2 regions of the Kribbella sp. NPDC031520 genome follow, and region 1 is predicted to be linked to the other one. Evidence: riboswitches for the same ligand, from Rfam matches in the RefSeq annotation. Region 1 holds a riboswitch; the other holds the start of a gene.
The links. A riboswitch is a leader RNA that binds a small molecule or an ion and turns the genes downstream of it on or off. The one in region 1 is predicted to bind glycine.
Positions count from the first base shown of each region.

Region 2: another riboswitch for glycine. It lies ahead of ACZ5BU_RS07480 (L-serine ammonia-lyase); the one in region 1 lies ahead of gcvP (aminomethyl-transferring glycine dehydrogenase).

Region 1 covers NZ_JBVIKS010000002.1:812,714-822,485, reverse strand. Annotated here, with positions in the region: gene ACZ5BU_RS12650 (RNA polymerase sigma factor) at 1-867, opposite strand, end outside; gene ACZ5BU_RS12645 (YciI family protein) at 867-1,235, opposite strand; gene ACZ5BU_RS12640 (CDP-alcohol phosphatidyltransferase family protein) at 1,444-2,040, shown strand; gene ACZ5BU_RS12635 (DUF881 domain-containing protein) at 2,037-2,879, shown strand; gene ACZ5BU_RS12630 (small basic family protein) at 2,876-3,208, shown strand; gene ACZ5BU_RS12625 (DUF881 domain-containing protein) at 3,211-4,023, shown strand; gene gcvH (glycine cleavage system protein GcvH) at 4,056-4,439, shown strand; gene ACZ5BU_RS12615 (FHA domain-containing protein) at 4,579-5,109, shown strand; gene ftsR (transcriptional regulator FtsR) at 5,096-5,794, shown strand; gene ACZ5BU_RS12605 (bifunctional nuclease family protein) at 5,880-6,374, shown strand; gene ACZ5BU_RS12600 (MerR family transcriptional regulator) at 6,670-7,176, shown strand; glycine riboswitch at 7,299-7,388, shown strand; gene gcvP (aminomethyl-transferring glycine dehydrogenase) at 7,460-9,772, shown strand, end outside.
Region 2 covers NZ_JBVIKS010000001.1:1,493,769-1,503,540, forward strand. Annotated here, with positions in the region: gene ACZ5BU_RS07475 (helix-turn-helix transcriptional regulator) at 1-694, opposite strand, end outside; gene ACZ5BU_RS07480 (L-serine ammonia-lyase) at 748-2,121, opposite strand; glycine riboswitch at 2,201-2,305, opposite strand; gene ACZ5BU_RS07485 (hypothetical protein) at 2,439-2,666, opposite strand; gene ACZ5BU_RS07490 (aminopeptidase P family protein) at 2,845-4,263, opposite strand; gene ACZ5BU_RS07495 (GntR family transcriptional regulator) at 4,306-5,040, opposite strand; gene ACZ5BU_RS07500 (LamB/YcsF family protein) at 5,120-5,872, shown strand; gene ACZ5BU_RS07505 (5-oxoprolinase subunit B family protein) at 5,872-6,477, shown strand; gene ACZ5BU_RS07510 (5-oxoprolinase subunit C family protein) at 6,474-7,313, shown strand; gene ACZ5BU_RS07515 (VOC family protein) at 7,303-7,791, opposite strand; gene ACZ5BU_RS07520 (UBP-type zinc finger domain-containing protein) at 7,878-8,225, shown strand; gene ACZ5BU_RS07525 (proline racemase family protein) at 8,279-9,280, opposite strand; gene ACZ5BU_RS07530 (dihydrodipicolinate synthase family protein) at 9,277-9,772, opposite strand, start outside.

The DNA.
Region 1 (9,772 bases):
CGCGGCCGAGTCGTGGACGGCGGCGATCGCTGCCTGCAGCTGGTACGGCCCGACCGGCGCCGTTCGCAACGTGGACTCGATCAGTTCGGTGCCTTCGGCAATCGACGCCTGCTCCCACAACGTCCGGTCCTGGTCCGGCAATGGGACCAACGCACCGGTGGCCGTAGTACGTGCGGGCCGCCGCGCGTCGGTCAGCAGCATCAACGCGAGCAACCCGGCGACCTCGCCCTCGGCCGGCAACTGCGCGCGCAGCAGCCGGGTCAGCCGGATCGCCTCGGCCGACAGCTCGACCCGGTGCAGCGACGTACCGGATGAGGCCGTGTAGCCCTCGTTGAAGATCAGATAGAGCACATGCAGTACGGCGGCCAGCCGCTCGGGCTGTTCCGCGGCCGGGGGCATCGCGAACACCGCACCCTGGAGCTTCGCCTTCGCCCGGCTGATCCGCTGCCCGATCGTTGCCTCAGGCACCAGAAATGCGCGGGCGATCTCGCCGGTGGTCAGGCCGCCGACCGCACGCAGCGTCAGCGCCACCTGCGACTGCGGGGTCAGGTCCGGATGGCAGCACAGCATCAGCAACGTCAGCGAGTCGTCCTCCGACGAGGCAGGTTCCGGGGGAGTCCACGACGCGACGGTCTCCTCGCGCCGCGTCCGTGCCGCCTCGCTCCGCAGTACCTCGATCCGCCGCCGCGACGCGACCGTGATCAGCCAGCTCCGCGGATTCGCCGGTACGCCCTCACTCGGCCACTGCAGCGACGCCGCCAGCAGCGCCTCCTGGACGGCGTCCTCGCACGCGTCGAAGTCGCCGTACCGCCGGACCAGCGCGCCGAGCACCTGCGGCGCCTGCTCGCGGAGCAGTTCCTCGAGCATCAGGCGTACGCGCCGAGGTCGCGTACCGGCCGTACTTCAACAACGCTGAACGGTGCCTCCGGGATCTGCGCGACGATCTCCGCGGCGCGGTCCATCGACTCGCAGTCCAGCAGGTAGAAGCCGGCCAGCTGTTCCTTGACCTCGGCGAACGGGCCGTCGGTGGTCAGCGGCTTGCCGTCGCGGACCAGTACCTGTTTGGTGAGGGCCGGGTCGTCGAGCGATTCCGACGCGACGAGCTCCCGCCGTTCGGCGAGCTCCGCGCGCAGAGCGGCGTACCCCGCCATGCCTTCCTTCTTCTGTTCGTCGGTCAACGAGTCCCAGACCGCACGGGACTCCGGGTTGCCGTAGATCAGTACGAGGAACTTCATCTGCTCAGAGTAAGCATCACCGGGGGGTATCGATCGGGTCACCGGTTAGTAGCAGCCGTAGCGGCTTGCGGCTCGACGCGTTCAGGTGATGTGGGGACCGGATCAATTCGAAGGGCGGGCCGTGCCCCGGCATGGCCGGGCGTAAACCTGTCCGGGCGCCCCAGTAGAGTTACGACGGGTATCCAGGGTGGACAGAGGGAGGGGTCGCGTGCCGGACTTGGAAGTGTCCGACCGGGTGTGGACGATCCCGAACGCGCTCAGCTTCCTGCGGTTGCTGGGGGTGCCGCTGTTCCTGTGGCTGATTCTCGGGCCGAAGGCGGACGGCTGGGCGCTGCTCGTGCTGGCGATCTCCGGATTCACCGACTGGGCCGACGGCCAGATCGCCCGCCGGATGAACCAGACCAGCCGCCTCGGCCAGATGCTCGACCCGGTCGCCGACCGGCTGTACATCTTCGCGACCGTGATCGGCCTGGCGCTGCGCGACATCATCCCGTGGTGGCTGGCGATCGCGCTGCCGTTGCGCGACGTGCTGCTCACGCTGACGTTGCCCGCCCTGCACCGCCGCGGCTTCAACGCCCTGCCGGTGCACTTCCTCGGCAAGTCCGCCACGTTCTGCCTGCTGTACGCGTTCCCGCTGCTCCTGCTCGGCGACGGCGACAGCACCCTCAACCTGCTCGCGCGCGTGATCGGCTGGGCGTTCGCGATCTGGGGCACCGGGCTGTACTACTGGGCCGGCGCGCTGTACTTCGCCCAGCTGCGGCACCTGGTCCAGACGGTGAAACCGATCAAGGACACATCCGGGTGACCCAGCAAGCCCCTCAGCAGACGACCCCCCGGCGCGTCGACGCGTCGATGTCCCTGCTGAACAACCTGATGGCGCACCCGCTCGACGAGGGGTACGCCGTCGCCGCCCGGACCCGCTCGGACTCCGGCGGCAAGCCGATCCGCTCCCGGCACCGGATCATGCTCGTGATCGCCGCCGCCGTCCTCGGCTTCCTGCTCGCAATCGCCGCCGCGCAGAACTACCGCGCCGCACCCGAGGCGGAGAAGCAGCGCAAGGAACTGATCGACCGGATCAACCAGGCGAACGACCGGCTGAACGAGCTGCGCACCCACCAGGCGCAGCTGTCCGACGAGGTCCGCGGGCTGCAGGCGAGCGGGCTGAGCAACGACAGCGCCGGCGCCGCGCTGCAGCAGAAGCTCGACGACCTCGAGCTGCGGGCCGGCGCGATCGCGGTCACCGGCCCCGGCATCAAGGCGGTCATCGACGACGCGAAGAACGCCGACGCCAAGGAAGGCCGGCTGCTCGACGTCGACCTGCAGCAACTGGTGAACGGGCTGTGGACGGCCGGCGCGGAGGCGATCTCGGTGAACGGGCACCGGCTCACGTCGCTGACCGCGATCCGTGGCGCGGGCAGTGCGATCACGGTCGACTACAGTTCGCTGACCCCGCCGTACACAGTGCTTGCGATCGGGGACACCGCGACCATGCCGGCCCGGTTCGCGCAGAGCTCGGGCGGGCAGTGGGTGCAGTACCTGGTGAGCAACTTCGATGTCCGGATGACGATCACGACGGAGGACTCCTTGCTGGTGCCGGCCGATGCGACGATCGCGTTGCGCTACGCGAAGGTGAGGCCGAGATGATCGCCGTACTCGGCCTGGTGATCGGGGTCGTGGTCGGCCTGCTGGTCGCGCCCGACGTCCCGGAGTGGGCGCAGCCCTACCTGCCGATCGCGGTGGTGGCCGCGCTCGACGCGGTGTTCGGAGCGTTGCGCGCGTTCCTGGACGGGATCTTCGACGACAAGGTGTTCGTCGTCTCGTTCGTGTCCAACGTGCTGATCGCGGCGCTGATCGTCTACCTGGGTGACCAGCTCGGCGTCGGCTCGCAGCTGTCCACCGGTGTGGTCGTCGTGCTCGGCATCCGCATCTTCACCAACATGGCCGCGATCCGCCGGCACATCTTCCGGGCCTGATCATGAGCGACGACAAACCGGACGCGAAGCCCGAGCAGCCGGCGCCGGACGTGCCCACGCCGATGCCGAAGAAGCCGAAGACGCCGAACCTGGCCCTGCGCCGGTTGCGGACCGGGTTCAAACCGTCCCGCGGCCAGGCGATCGTCGCGGTCGTCCTCGCGCTGGTCGGCTGTGTCGCGGTCGTCCAGGTCCGGGTGAACCGCGCCGACGACGGGTACCAGAACGCCCGCCGCGAGGACCTGGTCGCGATCCTCGACGGCCTCGGCCAGAACACCCGCCGGCTGGAGAGCGAGATCGCCGACCTGGAGGAACGGAAGAACTCGCTGTCCTCCAGCGCCGACAAGTCCCAGACCGCGCGCGAGCAGGCCGAGGCCCAGATCCGCACCCTGGGCATCCTGGCCGGCACCATGGCGGCCGTCGGCCAGGGGGTCCGGATCACGCTGAACGACCCGCAGGGCAAGATGACCTCGAGCAACCTGCTGGACGCGATCGAGGAACTGCGTGACGCCGGTGCCGAGGCGATCCAGATCAACGGTGCGGTCCGCGTGGTGGCCAGTACGGACTTCGTGGACGACCCACCGGGGATCCGGATCGACGGCCAGAAGGTGACCTCGCCGTACGTCATCGAGGCGATCGGGGAGTCGCACAACCTGGCCGAGGCGGCCAACTTCCCGGGCGGCCTGGTGAGTGAGGTGACCGGTCCGCAGGTCGGCGGAACGGCCGAGGTCAACGAGCTGGACAGCGTGTCGATCACTGCCTTGCACGCGCCGGACGAGCATCGTTACGCTCGCCCGGCGGCGAGCCCCACCAAGTAGGCAGCGCTATCAATCAGAAAGAGGGACCGAAGGTGTACCCCGAAGACCTGAAGTACACGGCCGAGCACGAGTGGGTGAAGGCCGGCGAGGAGGGGCCCGCGCGGATCGGTATCACCGACTTCGCGCAGGACCAGCTCGGCGACATCGTGTACGTGCAGCTGCCCGAGGTCGGCAGCACGGTGCGGGCCGGTGACGCGTGTGGGGAGCTGGAGTCGACCAAGAGCGTGAGCGACCTGTTCGCCCCGGTGAACGGCACGGTGACGGCCGTCAACGAGGCGCTGGCCGACCAGCCGGACCTGGTGAACAGCGACCCGTACGGCGAGGGCTGGCTGCTCGACATCGACGTCGAGGACGCCGCCGAGGTGGCCGCCCTGATGGACGCCGACGCCTACAAGGGCCAGCTCGACCAGAGCTGACCACGGACTGATAGCGTTACCGGACCTCAACTGCTGGTCGAGGGTTGAGGTCCCCTCATCTTGTTCCAGCACGTCACACTGTCAATACGGGGTCTATCGAAAACGTCGCCGGACCACCGGCGATCGGGAGGATCACAGCATGCCGTTCTGCAACCAGTGCGGGCACGAGAACTCCGAGGGCAGCCGGTTCTGCTCGCAGTGCGGAGCGATGCTGCCTGGCGCGGACCGCCCCGCGGCGGCCCCGGCGCAGCCGCAGCCGGGCGTCACCGACACCGCGATGCTGACCCCGATCGGCGCCGAGCCGGAACCGGAGCAGACCGGTGAGCCGCTGACCGCCGCCGACCAGGCCGCCGTCGGCGCGCTGCCGGCCGGGTCCGCCCTGCTGATCGTCCAGCGCGGCCCGAACGCGGGCAGCCGCTTCCTGCTCGACGTCGACGTGGTCACCGCCGGCCGGCACCCGGACAGCGACATCTTCCTGGACGACGTCACCGTGTCCCGCCGGCACGCCGAGTTCCGCCGCGACGCGTACGGCGTGAAGGTCCGCGACGTCGGCAGCCTGAACGGGACGTACGTGAACCGCGACCGGATCGACGAGGTCCAGCTGAGCAACGGCGACGAGGTCCAGATCGGCAAGTACCGGCTGGTGTACTACGCCAGTGGCCAGGCCTGATCCGAACGCCGAAGAGCCGGCCGGCGGCCGCGGCATCGGCGAGGTGCTGCAGCTCCTGCAGGCGGAGTTCGCCGACGTCACGATCTCCAAGATCCGCTTCCTGGAGGCCGAGGGGCTGGTGACGCCGGCCCGGACCGCTTCTGGCTACCGCAAGTTCAGTGCCGCCGACGTCGAGCGGCTGCGGTACGTGCTGACCGCGCAGCGCGACCAGTACCTGCCGTTGAAGGTGATCAAGGAACACCTCGGCGCGATCGATCGCGGGCTGCGGCCGTCCGCCGGGGGTCCGCCGGTCGCGCCGAGTTCGTTGCCGCAGACCCCTGGTCAGCCGGTCGCCGAGGACTTCGGTGCCACCGGCACCGAGCTGCGGCTGACCCGGGAAGAGCTGCGAACCGCGGCCGGCGTACCCGCCGAACTGCTGGCCGAGCTGGAGAACCACGGCCTGGTGGTGGCCAGCGGCAACCACTACGGCGGCGACGCGATCGTGATCGCGAAGGTCGCGGCCGAGCTGGCGGCGTACGGGCTGGAACCCCGGCACCTGCGGGCGTTCCGGACCGCGGCGGACCGCGAGGTCGGCCTGATCGAGCAGGTCACCGGCCCGCGCCGGACCGAACAGACCGCGGAGCTGGCTGCGCTCACTGTGCGTCTGCACACAGCTCTCGTGCGGTCCCGTCTCCCACGTCCCTAGCTCATCCTCCAGCCCGTCCCTGGCTTGTCCACAGGCCGAACCCCGCGGGCCCACCCGGGGCTCCGGCTCGGAGTAGGCTGGAGTCGTGCGCGAAGTCGACGTGGTCGGAGTCCGGGTGGAGATGCCCTCGAGTCAGCCGATCGTGCTGCTCCGGGAGGTCGGCGGAGAGCGGTACCTGCCGATCTGGATCGGTGCTGCCGAGGCGAGTGCGATCGCTTTCGCCCAGCAGGGCATGGAACCGCCCCGGCCGCTGACCCACGACCTGTTCGCGGAAACCATCCGGGTGCTCGGGCACACGCTCAGCGAGGTCCGGATCGTGAACCTGACCGACGGCGTCTTCGAGGCGATCCTGGTGTTCGACGACTCGACCGAGATCTCGGCCCGGCCGTCGGACTCGATCGCGATCGCGCTGCGTACCGGCACCCCGGTGTTCTGCGCGGAGGAGATCCTCGCCGAGGCCGGCGTACCGATCCCGGAGAGTGAGGCCACCGGCACCGACGAGGTGCAGGAGGAAGAGGAGGTCGAGCGGTTCCGCGAGTTCCTGGACCAGGTGACTCCGGAGGACTTCGACAAGAGCTGACCGCGCATCCCGCCGTACAAGAGCGACTAGGTAACGATTCGTACGGCGGTCGCGACACGCTCCCGGCTCGATGCGGTTGTCGTTGACCCGCCTCGGGCGGCGGCTTACCGTGAAGGAGTCGTGGGGTGGTGTCACTCCACGGAGATGACTCGTTCCAGTCGGTATCCAGGGAGGCTCAGGCGTGACACGCACCGGGGACACGGATCTGACGGCGCAGTCGGCGTCCGACGCGCACGCCGAAGCGGCCAAGACCGCCGGCGTCCAGGGTCTGCTGTTCGACGACGACCTGCGGCCGATGCCGGAGGACGTCGGGTTCCGGGGTCCGACGGCCTGTGCCGCCGCCGGGATCACCTACCGGCAGCTCGACTACTGGGCCCGTACCGGCCTGGTCTCGCCGTCGGTGCGCCCGGCGACCGGCTCGGGCACGCAACGGCTGTACGGTTTCCGTGACGTGCTGTTGCTGAAAGTGATCAAGCGGCTGCTGGACGCGGGGATCTCGCTGCAGCAGATCCGGACCGCGATCGCGCATCTGAGCAAGCGCGGCTTCGACGACCTGACCCAGATCACGCTGATGAGTGACGGCGCCTCGGTCTACATGTGCACCTCGCCGGACGAGGTCATCGATCTGCTGGCCGGCGGCCAGGGCGTGTTCGGGATCGCGCTCGGCGGCGTCTGGCGCGAGGTCGAGGGTTCGCTGTCCGAGCTGCCGACCGAGCGGGCCGACGGCCACGACGAAGACGGCGCCGACGGGCACGCCGGCGACGAACTCGCCGCCCGCCGCCGCGCACGGATGACCGGCTGACACAGCTTCCTTTGTTCGCCCACTCACTGCAGACTCGCTCCGCGGTGAGTGGGCGACTTTGTTGTCGCCGGAGGCCGCTGCCCGAACTGTTCGCGAATTCCTGGTAGCCTCGTTTCAGCCGTACACAGCACTCGGGAGAGTCCCGTCTCATCGGGCGCCGAAGGGGCAATTCCTCCCCGGAACCTCTCAGGCCCATGGACCGAGTGTGACAGGCGACTCTGAAGCGCAGCAGCGTGACAGAGGGGGAGGCCACCGGCAGCGACAGTCAGCATCGGAGCCTCTAGTGAACGACACCCCCCAGCTTTCGGCGACGTTCGCCGACCGGCACATCGGTCCGCGCCAGGACGAGATCGCCAGGATGGTCCAGGCCCTCGGGTACGACGACGTCGACGCGCTGGTCGACGCCGCGGTCCCGGCCTCGATCCGTTCCGCCGAGGCGCTGCGGCTGCCCGAACCGGCCTCCGAGGTGGACGCGCTGACCGAGCTGCGCCAGCTCGCGGCCCGCAACAACGTCGCGACCTCGATGATCGGCCAGGGGTACTACGGCACCTTCACGCCGTCGGTCATCGTCCGCCGCCTGGTCGAGAACCCGGCCTGGTACACGGCCTACACGCCGTACCAGCCGGAGATCTCCCAGGGCCGGCTCGAGGCTCTGCTGAACTTCCAGACCGTCGTGTCCGACCTGACCGGCCTGACGACCGCGAACGCGTCGCTGCTCGACGAGGGCACCGCGGCCGCCGAGGCGATGACGCTCGCGCACCGCTCTAACAAGAAGAGTAAGTCCGAGCGCTTCCTCGTCGACGCGGACTGCTTCGCGCAGACGATCGCGGTCGTACAGACCCGCGCGCAGGCGCTCGGCATCGAGGTCGTCGTCGCCGACACCACCGACGGCCTGCCCGAGGGTGACTTCTTCGGCTTCCTGGTGCAGTACCCGGGTTCCAACGGGGCCGTACGGGACCTGAAGCCGCTGATCGCAGCCGCCCACGAGCGCGACACCCTGGTTGCCGTCGCGTCCGACCTGCTCGCGCTGACGGTGCTCGAGGCCCCGGGTGAGGCCGGTGCGGACATCGTCATCGGTTCGTCGCAGCGCTTCGGCGTACCGCTGTTCTACGGCGGCCCGCACGCCGGCTTCATGTCCGTACGCTCGGGCCTTGAGCGGTCGTTGCCCGGTCGCCTCGTCGGCGTGTCCGTCGACGCCGACGGCTCGCCGGCGTACCGCTTGGCGCTGCAGACGCGTGAGCAGCACATCCGCCGCGAGAAGGCGACCTCGAACATCTGTACGGCGCAGGTCCTGCTCGCGGTCGTCGCGTCGATGTACGCCGTCTACCACGGGCCGGACGGTCTTCGCGCGATCGCCGAGCGCGTGCATGCGTACGCCGGGAAGCTTGCCGCCTCGCTGCGCGCCAGCGGCGTCGAGGTCGTGCACGACGACTTCTTCGACACCGTCCTTGCCCGCGTCCCGGGCCGCGCCGCCGACGTCGTGGACGCCGCCCGGCAGAACGGGATCTGGCTGCGCCTTGTCGACGCGGACCACGTCGGCATCTCCTGCGACGAGAAGACCGACGTCGCGACGCTGACCCGGGTCTGCCAGTCCTTCGGCGGTCAGTACGACGGCACGCTCGAGGCCGCCGCGATCGCCGTACCGCGGACCACCGAGTACCTGACGCACCCGGTGTTCAACACGCACCGCTCCGAGACGGCGATGCTGCGGTACCTGCGCAAGCTGTCCGACAGGGACTACGCGCTGGACCGCGGCATGATCCCGCTCGGGTCCTGCACGATGAAGCTGAACGCGACCACCGAGATGGAGCCGGTCACCTGGCCGGAGTTCGCCGATGTGCACCCGTTCGCGCCGATCGAGGACGCGGCCGGGTACGTGAAGCTGATCGGCCAGCTGGAGCGCTGGCTGGCCGAGGTCACCGGCTACGCGAAGGTGTCGATCCAGCCGAACGCGGGCTCCCAGGGCGAGCTCGCCGGGCTGCTCGCGATCCGCGGGTACCACCACGGGCGCGGGGACGTGGACCGCAACGTCTGCCTGATCCCGGCGTCCGCGCACGGCACCAACGCCGCGTCCGCGGTGATGGCCGGCATGAAGGTAGTCGTTGTCAAGGGCAACGAAGACGGAACCATCAACCTCGACGACCTGCGGGCCAAGGCCTCTGAGCACGCCGACCGGCTGGCCGCGATCATGATCACGTACCCGTCGACGCACGGTGTGTACGAGGAGAGCGTCCGCGAGGTCTGCCAGGTCGTCCACGACCACGGCGGCCAGGTGTACGTCGACGGCGCGAACCTGAACGCCCTGCTCGGGCTCGCGAAGCCGGGCGAGTTCGGCGGCGACGTCAGCCACCTGAACCTGCACAAGACGTTCTGCATCCCGCACGGCGGCGGCGGTCCGGGCGTCGGGCCGGTCGCGGTCGCGGAGCACCTCGCGCCGTACCTGCCGAACCACCCGCTGCTCGACCAGGCCGGTCCGGAGTCCGGCGTCGGCCCGATCAGCGCGGCGCCGTTCGGGTCCGCGGGCGTGCTGGCGATCTCCTGGGCGTACATCCGGATGATGGGTGCGTCCGGGCTGACCGACGCGACGAAGGCCGCC
Region 2 (9,772 bases), on a different contig from region 1:
TACCGACCACCGGGTGCCGGATCAGCTTGCGCTCCGACTGGTGGAACCCGATCACCGGCTGGTCCCACAGCTGGGCGAACTCCTCGTACCCGGTCCGCAGGTCGTCGATCATCGCGCGCAGGTCCGGGTCGTGCGGGTACCGGGCGAGGGACGCGCGCAGGTCGGTGACCATCGCGATCCGGAAGTTCCGCGCCTGCTCCGGCGTCTGCAGGAGGCGGTCGCTGGGCGCGACGAAGTGCCGGTAGATGATGTTCCGCTGCCGCCCGTGCCACGCTGACGGGTCGCCGGCCATCGCGGCGAACAACGGGTTCCAGGTGATGATCGTCCAGGCCGCGTCGCAGACGCACAGCGGTGCGCCGTCCAACTGGTCCACGATCCGTTGCACCCCGGGTGGGATGTACGCCGAGATCCGCCCGGACGACGGTTCCACCTCGCCGGCCAGCACGAACAGATGGTTGCGCTCGGCATCGGACAGCCGGAGCGCCCGGGCCAGCGCGGTCAGTACCTGTGCCGACGGCGAGTCCGACCGCCCCTGCTCCAGCCGCACGATGTAGTCGACCGACAACCCGGCGAGCAACGCCAGTTCCTCACGCCGCAACCCGGGCGCGCGCCGGTTCCCGCCGGCCGGCAGCCCGACCTCCGAAGGAGCCACCCGATCCCGCCAGGCGTGCAGCGTCCTCCCGAGCTCGCTCATGCTCCCAGTATTACCCGCGCGCCCGGTGACAGCCTGGTACTGCTGTTACCTGGTCAGCACTCGATGACGTTGACGGCGAGGCCGCCGCGGGACGTCTCCTTGTACTTGACCTTCATGTCGGCGCCGGTCTCGCGCATCGTCTTGATCACCTTGTCGAGGGTGACCACGTGCACGCCGTCGCCGTGCATCGCCATCCGGGCCGCGTTGATCGCCTTCACCGACGCCATCGCGTTCCGCTCGATGCACGGGATCTGCACCAGGCCCCCGACCGGGTCGCAGGTCAGCCCGAGGTTATGCTCCATCGCGATCTCGGCAGCGTTCTCGACCTGCTGTGGCGTACCACCGAGCACCTCGCACAGACCGGCCGCGGCCATCGAGCAGGCGGAGCCGACCTCACCCTGGCAGCCGACCTCGGCACCGGAGATCGACGCGTTCTCCTTGTACAGCACGCCGATCGCGCCGGCGGTCAGCAGGAACCGTACGGCCCCGTCCTCGGTCGCCCCGGGTACGAAGCGCCGGTAGTAGTGCAGTACGGCGGGAATGATGCCTGCGGCACCGTTCGTCGGCGCGGTGACGATCCGGCCGCCGGACGCGTTCTGCTCGTTGACCGCGAGCGCGAACAGGTTCACCCAGTCCATCACCTTGAGCGGGTCCACCGACCACGGGTCCTGGCTGAGCTTCTTGTGCAGGGCGTGCGCGCGCCGCGGCACCTTCAGGCCGCCGGGCAGGATGCCTTCGGTCTCGCAGCCCTCGCGGACGCAGTCCTGCATCACCTGCCAGATGTGCAGCAGCCCGGCGCGGATCTCGGCCTCGGTCCGCCAGGCGAGCTCGTTCGCCAGCATCACCTCGCTGATCGACAGCTGCGACTCGCGGCACCGGTCGAGCAGCTCGGCGCCGGTGGTGAACGGGTACTTCAGCGGGGTGGTGTCCAGTACGATCCGGTCCCCCGCGGCGGCGTTCTCGTCGACGACGAAGCCGCCGCCGACCGAGTAGTACGTACGTTCCCGCAGTACGGCGCCGTCGGCGCCGCGGGCGACGAAGATCATCCCGTTCGGGTGGTACGGCAGCGCCTTGCGCCGGTGCATCACCAGGTCGGTGTTCTCGTCGAACGTGATCTCGTGGCTGCCGGCCAGCAGGATCCGGCCGCGCTCGCGGATCGTCTCGACGCGGGCGTCGACCGAGTGTGTGGCCACGGTCTCCGGGTCGGCGCCCTCGAGACCGAGGAGCACCGCCTTGTTGCTGCCGTGCCCGTGGCCGGTCGCCCCGAGCGATCCGAACAGCTGCGCCTCGACGGTCGCCGTCGCGCCCAGCAGGCCGTCGGCGGCGAGGCCGAGTGCGAAGGTCCGGGCGGCGCGCATCGGACCCACGGTGTGGGAGCTCGACGGGCCGATCCCGATACTGAACAGGTCGAAGACACTGATCGCCATCGTGTGGAGGTTCCTTCCGGTCGCCGTTGACCGTTTGGTGTCCTCCCCACTCTGTTGGGCGGATGCCCTCCAGAGGTGCCTCGCCCGCGCGGTGAAGGTGCCTGAGAGATTCTTGGGGAGAGTTGCTCCTACGGCGCCCGGGTTCCGAAAGCTGGCCGGCCCGGGTCTCTCCCGCACGGGTTCATGCGGCTGTTGTACTGACTGACGTTGTGGACGGTACGGCGGTCTGCCGGGCGCCGTCAATCCGGCCGGGTTCGGGTCCGCGGGGCGTGCCGAAGCGCGGCGGCACCTGCGCCGCCGTACCCGGGCCTGATCGGTCAGACCGGGACGCCGGTGATTTCCAGCACCCGGTCCAGCTGATCACCGCGGACCAGCCGACCGGACATCAGCTGGAGCTCGGTGCAGGCGGTCTTCAAGGCCTGTGCTTGGCTCCGGCAGTTGTCGACGAACCAGAACGGATCGTCCGGTTGCGGATCGTCAGCGTCGTCGATGTCGGCGTACCAGTGCCGGTCGCCGCAGTTCATTACGCGCACCCGTAGATTCATGATGACTACTCCCCGTACCCAGGGATCTGGGTCCCCCTTGGCCCCAGTTGAGGCTGCCTCGGCTTGGCGCGTGGTACGCGGCCCCCCACAGCCACGCGCCGAGCCGAGATCAGCCCTCCCCCGTCTACTACATCGTGCGCTTGCGGCGAATGTTACTGTTCGTGACCGGTAATTTTGATTACTTTCCGAGGTGGGAGCGGGTCCACTGCTCGAGGCCGTCGGTGGTGATCGGCAGCGCCTCGGTGAGGATCTCCAGCCGGTCCTCGTGCACCACCACGTTGTCCTCGATCCGGATGCCGATCCCGCGCAGCTCCGGCGGCACGGTCTCGTCGTTGGGGTGGAAGTACAGGCCCGGCTCGACCGCGAGCGCCATGCCGGCCTCGATGGTGCCGGCGAAGTACGCCTCCGGCCGGGACGCGTCGCAGTCGTGGACGTCGAGGCCGATGTAGTGGCCGGTGCCGCAGACGATGTACCGGCGGTGGTGCTGACCGTCCGGGCCGAGCAGCTCGTCGATGGACGCGTCCAGCAGACCCCAGTCCCGCAGGCCCTCGGCCAGGACGCGGAGCGCCTCGTGCTGGAAGGCGCGGTACGGCGCCCCGACCTTGACGGCGTCGAGCGACGCGAGCTGGGCCTTGTGCACCAGGTCGTGCACCTGCCGCTGCGCCGCGGTGTACTCACCGGTGGCCGGGAAGGTCCGGGTCACGTCGGCGGTGTAGAGCGTACGGGTCTCGACGCCGGCGTCCAGCAGGATCACGTCACCCTCGTTCACCGGGCCGTCGTTGCGGACCCAGTGCAGCACCGGCGCGTGGTTGCCAGCAGCAACGATCGACGCGTAGCCGACGCCGTTGCCGGCGGTCCGCGCGCGCCGGTCGAAGGTGCCCTGCAGCCAGCGCTCGCCGCCGCCACGGATCGCCTCGGGCAGCTCGCTCGCGACGTCGCCGAACGCCTGCACGCTGACCGCGACGGCCTCGCGCAGTTGGTCGAGCTCCCAGTCGTCCTTGATCCGACGCAGCTCGGCGAGGGTCTGGCGGAGCGCGTTGCCGTCGGTGGGCGACGTACGGACGAGCGCGTCGAGCATCGGCTCGACCCCCGGGACCGACAACATGAACGGAACAGCGCCGCGCACCGCCGCGGGCAGCTCCTCGATCGGGCGGCAGGCGATCTGCAGCGCGTCCGACCAGTCCTTAAGGCCGGGCACCGGGCCGATCCACAGCTCACCGTCGCGCGCGTTCGCGAAGAAGTCCGCCTCGTCCGGGCCGGCCGTCTCGCGCAGGTACAACGTCGCGTCGCCGTCCCCGGAGATCACGAGTACGGCGCCCTCCGCCTGGCAACCGGTCAGCCAGACGAAGTCGCTGTCGGCGCGGAACTGGTAGTCGGTGTCGTTCGACCGGACCGGCGCCCGGCCGGCCGCGAGCGCGATCCGCCGGCCCGGCAGCGCGGCGGCGAGCTTGCGCCGATGCTCGGCGGCCGCCTTGGCGAGCCCCTCCGGCACCGTCACCGACCGGTCGACCGGCCCCCAGCCACGGGAGACGAAGTCCCGGAAACCCTTGGCGTCGATCGGGCGGTAGGACTTCGGCGTCTGGTCGGTTTCGGTCATGACCTGTGCTCCCCTTTGCTGCTGACGGTTTGACTCATCAACTCAGGTTGGCGGTTGGCTTTGCAAGCCCTTATCCCGGAAGGCGGCCAGGATGCCCTGCTCGGAGTCGAGCAGGTACTCGTGCAGGTCCGCCGCGGCCTGCTCGTACTTGCGCGCCTCGAGCAGCTCGAACAGCCCGCGGTTGCGCTCGATGTACGGCTCGTGCAGCTCGCGCGGCGCCGCGATCACGTGGAACAACAGCCGCAGCTCGGCCAGCAGCCGGCCGGTCATCGCGTCCATCCGTGAGCTGTCGGCGAGCCCGATCAGGTGCTCGTGGAAGCGCATGTTCGCCGTACCGACAGCAGGCCAGCGATCCGCCTGCGCCGCCGCCTCGGCCGCTTCGACGTCGTCGTGCAGCGGTTCGAGCCGGCTCGCCGGGAGCTCCGGATCGCGGTCGGCCAGGCCGCGTACGACGTCGACCTCGAGGACGCGGCGCAGCCGGTACAGGTCGATCACGTCCTGCTCGCCGAGCTCCGGGACGAACACGCCGCGATGCAGCTTGTAGACGAGCAGGCCCTCGTGGGTGAGCAGCCGGAACGCCTCGCGAAGCGTGTTCCGGCTGACCTCCAGTACTTCGGTCAGCTCGACCTCGGACAGCTGGGCGCCGGGCGGCAGCGCACCCTCGGTGATACTGCGGCGGAGGATGTCCGCGGCCCGCTCCGCCGAGCTGCTCCGGTCCAGCCGCGCGACGTCGGCCGCGACGGTCCGCAGCCAGGCCTGGCGGCCGGTCTCAGTCATCTCTGCATCATCCCAGCTGGGCGGGAAAAGTGGAACAAGCCTCTTGCAGGATTGTTCAACAATCCTTACGCTCAAACGCATGGACCTCAACGCGGACCTGGGCGAGGGCTTCGGTTCCTGGTCGATGGGTGACGACTCGGCGCTGCTCGAGGTGGTGACGAGCGCGAACGTCGCCTGCGGCTTCCACGCGGGCGACCCGTCGATCATGCGCCGGGTGACGGCCGAGGCGGTCGAGCGCGGCGTCGCGATCGGCGCCCACGTCGGGTACGCCGACAAGGCCGGGTTCGGCCGGCGTTTCCTGGATGTGGAGCCGGCGGTCCTGCGCGATGAGGTCGTGTACCAGCTCGGCGCGCTGGACGCGTTCGCGCGGATCGCGGGCGACCGGGTCCGGTACGTGAAGCCGCACGGGGCGCTGTACAACACCATCGGCCACCACCTCGAGCAGGCGACCGCGGTGGTGACCGCCGTCGCGGAGTACGACAAGACCCTTCCGGTGCTGGGACTGCCCGGTTCGGCATGGCTGCGGCTCGCCGGCGAGGCCGGGCTCAAGGTCGTCCACGAGGCCTTCGCGGACCGTGCGTACACGCCGTCCGGCACGCTGGTGCCGCGAAGCGAGGCCGGTTCCGTCCTGCACGACGCGGACGAGATCGCCGCCCGTTGTACGGCGATGGCGACCGGCCAGGCGATCCGCGACCACGCCGGCGGCTCGTTCGTCGTCGAAGCAGCGTCGATCTGCGTCCACGGGGATACCCCGGGCGCCGTCGAGATCGCCCGGCGGGTGCGTGGCGCGCTGGAGGGAGCGGGCGTCCCGTTGCGCCCGTTCGCAGGCTGATGCGGATCCTGCCTTCCGGGGACCGGGCCTTGCTGGTGGAGCTGGACGACCTCGACGAGGTACTCGGGTACTACGCCGCCCTGAGCGCCGATCCGCCGGACGACCTGGTCGACATCGTTCCGGCCGCTCGTACGATCCTCGTCACCACGACCGGCGACCTCGCCACCTTGTCCCGTACGCTGCACGACCTGACGCCGGCCCGCGATCGCCGGGCGACGGGTGACCTGATCGAGGTCCCGGTCGTCTACGACGGCGAGGACCTCGGTGACGTCGCCGGCCTGCTCGGGTGCACCCCTTCCGACGTGATCGCCCGGCACACCGCCGATGAGTGGACCGTCGCCTTCTCCGGGTTCGCCCCGGGGTTCGGGTATCTGACCTCGGTCGGCGACTGGGACGTCCCGCGCAGGACGTCGCCGCGGACGAAGGTTCCGGCCGGTGCGGTCGCGCTGGGCGGCGAGTTCAGCGGGGTCTACCCGCGCGAGTCCCCGGGTGGGTGGCAGCTGATCGGCCGTACGTCGGTACGGATCTTCGACGCCGACCGCGAACCTGCCGCACTGTTCTACCCCGGGCGCCGGGTCCGGTTCGTCGACGCGGGTCGTGGATGAGCAGCCTGACCGTTCTCGAAACGGGGCCGTTGGCAACAATCCAGGACCGCGGACGGGCCGGCCAAGCGGCCCTCGGCGTTCCCGCGTCCGGCGCCTGCGACCGGTCGTCCTACGCGCTGGCGAACCGGCTGGTCGGCAACGAGGTCGGCGCAGCCGCACTGGAGGTCACCTACGGCGGCCTCGTCGTCCACGCCGACAACGACCTCCTCGTCGCCATCACCGGCGCACCCTGCACCGGCGTACCCCTGAACGCCCCGACCCTCCTTCGGTCCGGCGAGGTCCTGCGGTTCGGCGCACCGGTCAGCGGCCTGCGCACCTACGTGGCCGTCCGCGGCGGCATCGACGTACCGCCCGTCCTGGGCTCCCGCTCCACCGACCTGCTGTCCGGCCTCGGCCCGTCACCACTCGTTGCCGGGCAAACGCTGCGGGTCGGTTCGCCAGTGCATCCGATGCCTGGCGTAGATCAGGCCCCCGTACGCCATCCCGCCGCCGGCCAGGTGGAACTGCGAGTAACCCCGGGCCCAAGACGGGACTGGTTCACCGACGCCGGCTGGGCATCCCTCACCTCACAGGTCTATGAGGTGAGCACCAACAGCAACCGCGTCGGCGTCCGCCTCGACGGTGAGCCGCTGGAACGCGCCCGTACCGGCGAACTCGCCAGCGAAGGTATGACCCGCGGAGCGATCCAGATCCCGCCGTCCGGCACGCCGGTCATCTTCCTCGCCGACCACCCCGTGACCGGCGGCTACCCGGTCATCGCGTACGTCGCCTCGGCGGACCTCGACGCCTGCGCCCAGGTCCGCCCGGGCCAGCCGGTGCGGCTGATCAGCTCTTAGTACGGCTGCGCATCTCGTCCCGGAACGACTCCTGCGCACGACGCATGACCGCGAGCTCCGCCGGGTCCGCGAACCGCTCGTGGACCGTGCTCAGGTCGACATCCTCGACATGGGTCTGCAGCCACCAGATGTTGCCCAGCGGATCCTTGACCCGGCCGCCGCGGTCGCCGGTGATGCCGGAGTACAGCAGCTCGGTCACGACGGTCGCGCCCGCGTCCAGCGCTCGCTGGTACGTCCGCTCGACGTCGTCGACGTACACGCTCAGGAACGCGGGCGTGTCCGGCCACTCGGGCGCCGCGTCGAACGTCATCAGCACCGACTCGCCGACGGTGATCTCCGCATGGCCGACGGTGCCGTCCTCGTTCGCGAACCGGCCGGACGTGCGCACCTCGAACGTGCGCTCCACGAACTCGAGGAACTTGTCGGCGCCCTTGGCCGCGACGTACGGGGTGATGGTCGACTTCCCTTGAATCGTCATGCCTTCAGCCTGTCGGAGGTAGCGGACAGGAGGTGTCCTACAAACGTCGCTTGTCCGGGGCGGGTGGACCGGTCAGGATGTGCCGTATGACTTCTGGAACGCCTGGTATCGACAGCACAGTCCCCCCGAGCAGTACCGGATGCGTGGAGTGTTTGGCCGTCGACGGTTGGTGGTTCCATCTGCGGCGCTGCGCGCAGTGCGGTCACATCGGCTGCTGCGACTCGTCGCCGGCTCAGCACGCGTCGGCGCACGCCGCCGAAACCGGCCACCAGATCGTCCGCAGCTTCGAGCCCGGCGAGGACTGGTTCTGGCACTACGGCGAGTCGCAGTACTACGACGGCCCGGAGCTGGCCCCGCCTGTCTCCCGCCCCGAGACGCAGTCCGTCCCCGGCGGCAACGTCCCCGACGACTGGCAGAGCAAGCTGCACCGCTGACCTGGGGCGGGCGTGGCAATCCGTGCGCCGGACCGTACGATCCGGCGCGGCTCTCAGAGGACGAAGCCGGTGGGGAACGGGTCGTCGGGATCTAGGAGGTAGTTGGCGGTGCCGGTGATCCAGGCTCGGCCGGTGACTGTTGGTACGACGCCGACGTGTGGACCGACCGTGGTTTCCTCGACGAGGCGGCCGGTGAAGCGGGTGCCGATGAACGACTCGTTGACGAAGTCCGTGTCCAGGGCGAGCTCGCCCCGCGCGTGCAGTTGCGCCATCCGGGCCGACGTACCCGTGCCGCACGGGGAACGGTCGAACCAGCCGGGGTGGATCGTCATCGCGTTGCGGGAGTCGGCGCCGTTCTCGCCCGGAGCGGTGAACTGCACGTGCTTGCAGCCGTTGATCCCCGGATCGAGCGGATGCACCGGACGATCGGTGGCGTTGATCGCGTCCATGATGTCCAGGCCGGCCTTCAGGATGCGGTCCTTCTCCGCCCGGTCGAACGGGATGCCGAGCTGTTCCAGCGGCAGGATCGCGTAGAAGTTCCCGCCGTACGCCAGGTCGTACGTGACCTTGCCCAGCCCCGGCACGTCGACCGAGGCATCCAGCGCATGCGAGTACGACGGGACGTTCCGCAGCGTCACGCGCTCCGCCCGTCCGTTGCTCACAGCAACATCCACGACGACGAGCCCGGCCGGCGTGTCCAACCGAACCTTTGTCACCGGCTCGGTCACCTCGACCATGCCGGACTCGACCAGCACGGTGGCCACTCCGATCGTGCCGTGACCGCACATCGGCAGGCAGCCGGAGACCTCGATGTACAGCACGCCCCAGTCCGCGTCGGACCGGGTCGGCGGCTGCAGGATCGCGCCGCTCATCGCGGCGTGACCACGTGGCTCGTTCACCAGGAACAACCGCAGGTCGTCGAGGTGCTTCACGAAGTACTCGCGGCGCTCGGCCATCGTCGCGCCCGGGATGACGCCGACGCCGCCGGTGACGACGCGGGTCGGCATGCCCTCGGTGTGCGAGTCGATCGCAGTGATCGTCCGGACGGACCTCATGCCAGTGACTCCACTGCCTTCTTCATGTCCAGCTCCAGCTGCGCGACGTGCTCGGGCACCAACGGCCCGCGTGGTGGGCGGCACGGTCCGCCGAACCGGCCGACGTAGTCCATGCCGTACTTGATCGCCTGCACGAACTCGGTCCGCGAGTCCCATCGAAACGCGGCGACCAGCGGCTCGTACAGCGCCCGGGCCTCTTCCAGCTTGCCTTCGAGGGCGAGGTTGTACAACCGGACCGATTCCTTCGGGAACACGTTCGGGAACCCGGCGAACCAACCGGTCGCGCCCATCAGCAGCGCCTCGAGCGTCAGGTCGTCGGCACCCGCGATGACGGCCAGGTCCGGCGCCAGCTCCCGGATCTCCAGGATCCGGCGGACGTCGCCGGAGAACTCCTTCACCGCGACGACGTTCTCGATCTGGGCGATCTCGGCCAGCAGGTCCGGCGTCAGATCGACCTTGGTGTCGAGCGGGTTGTTGTAGACCATCACCGGC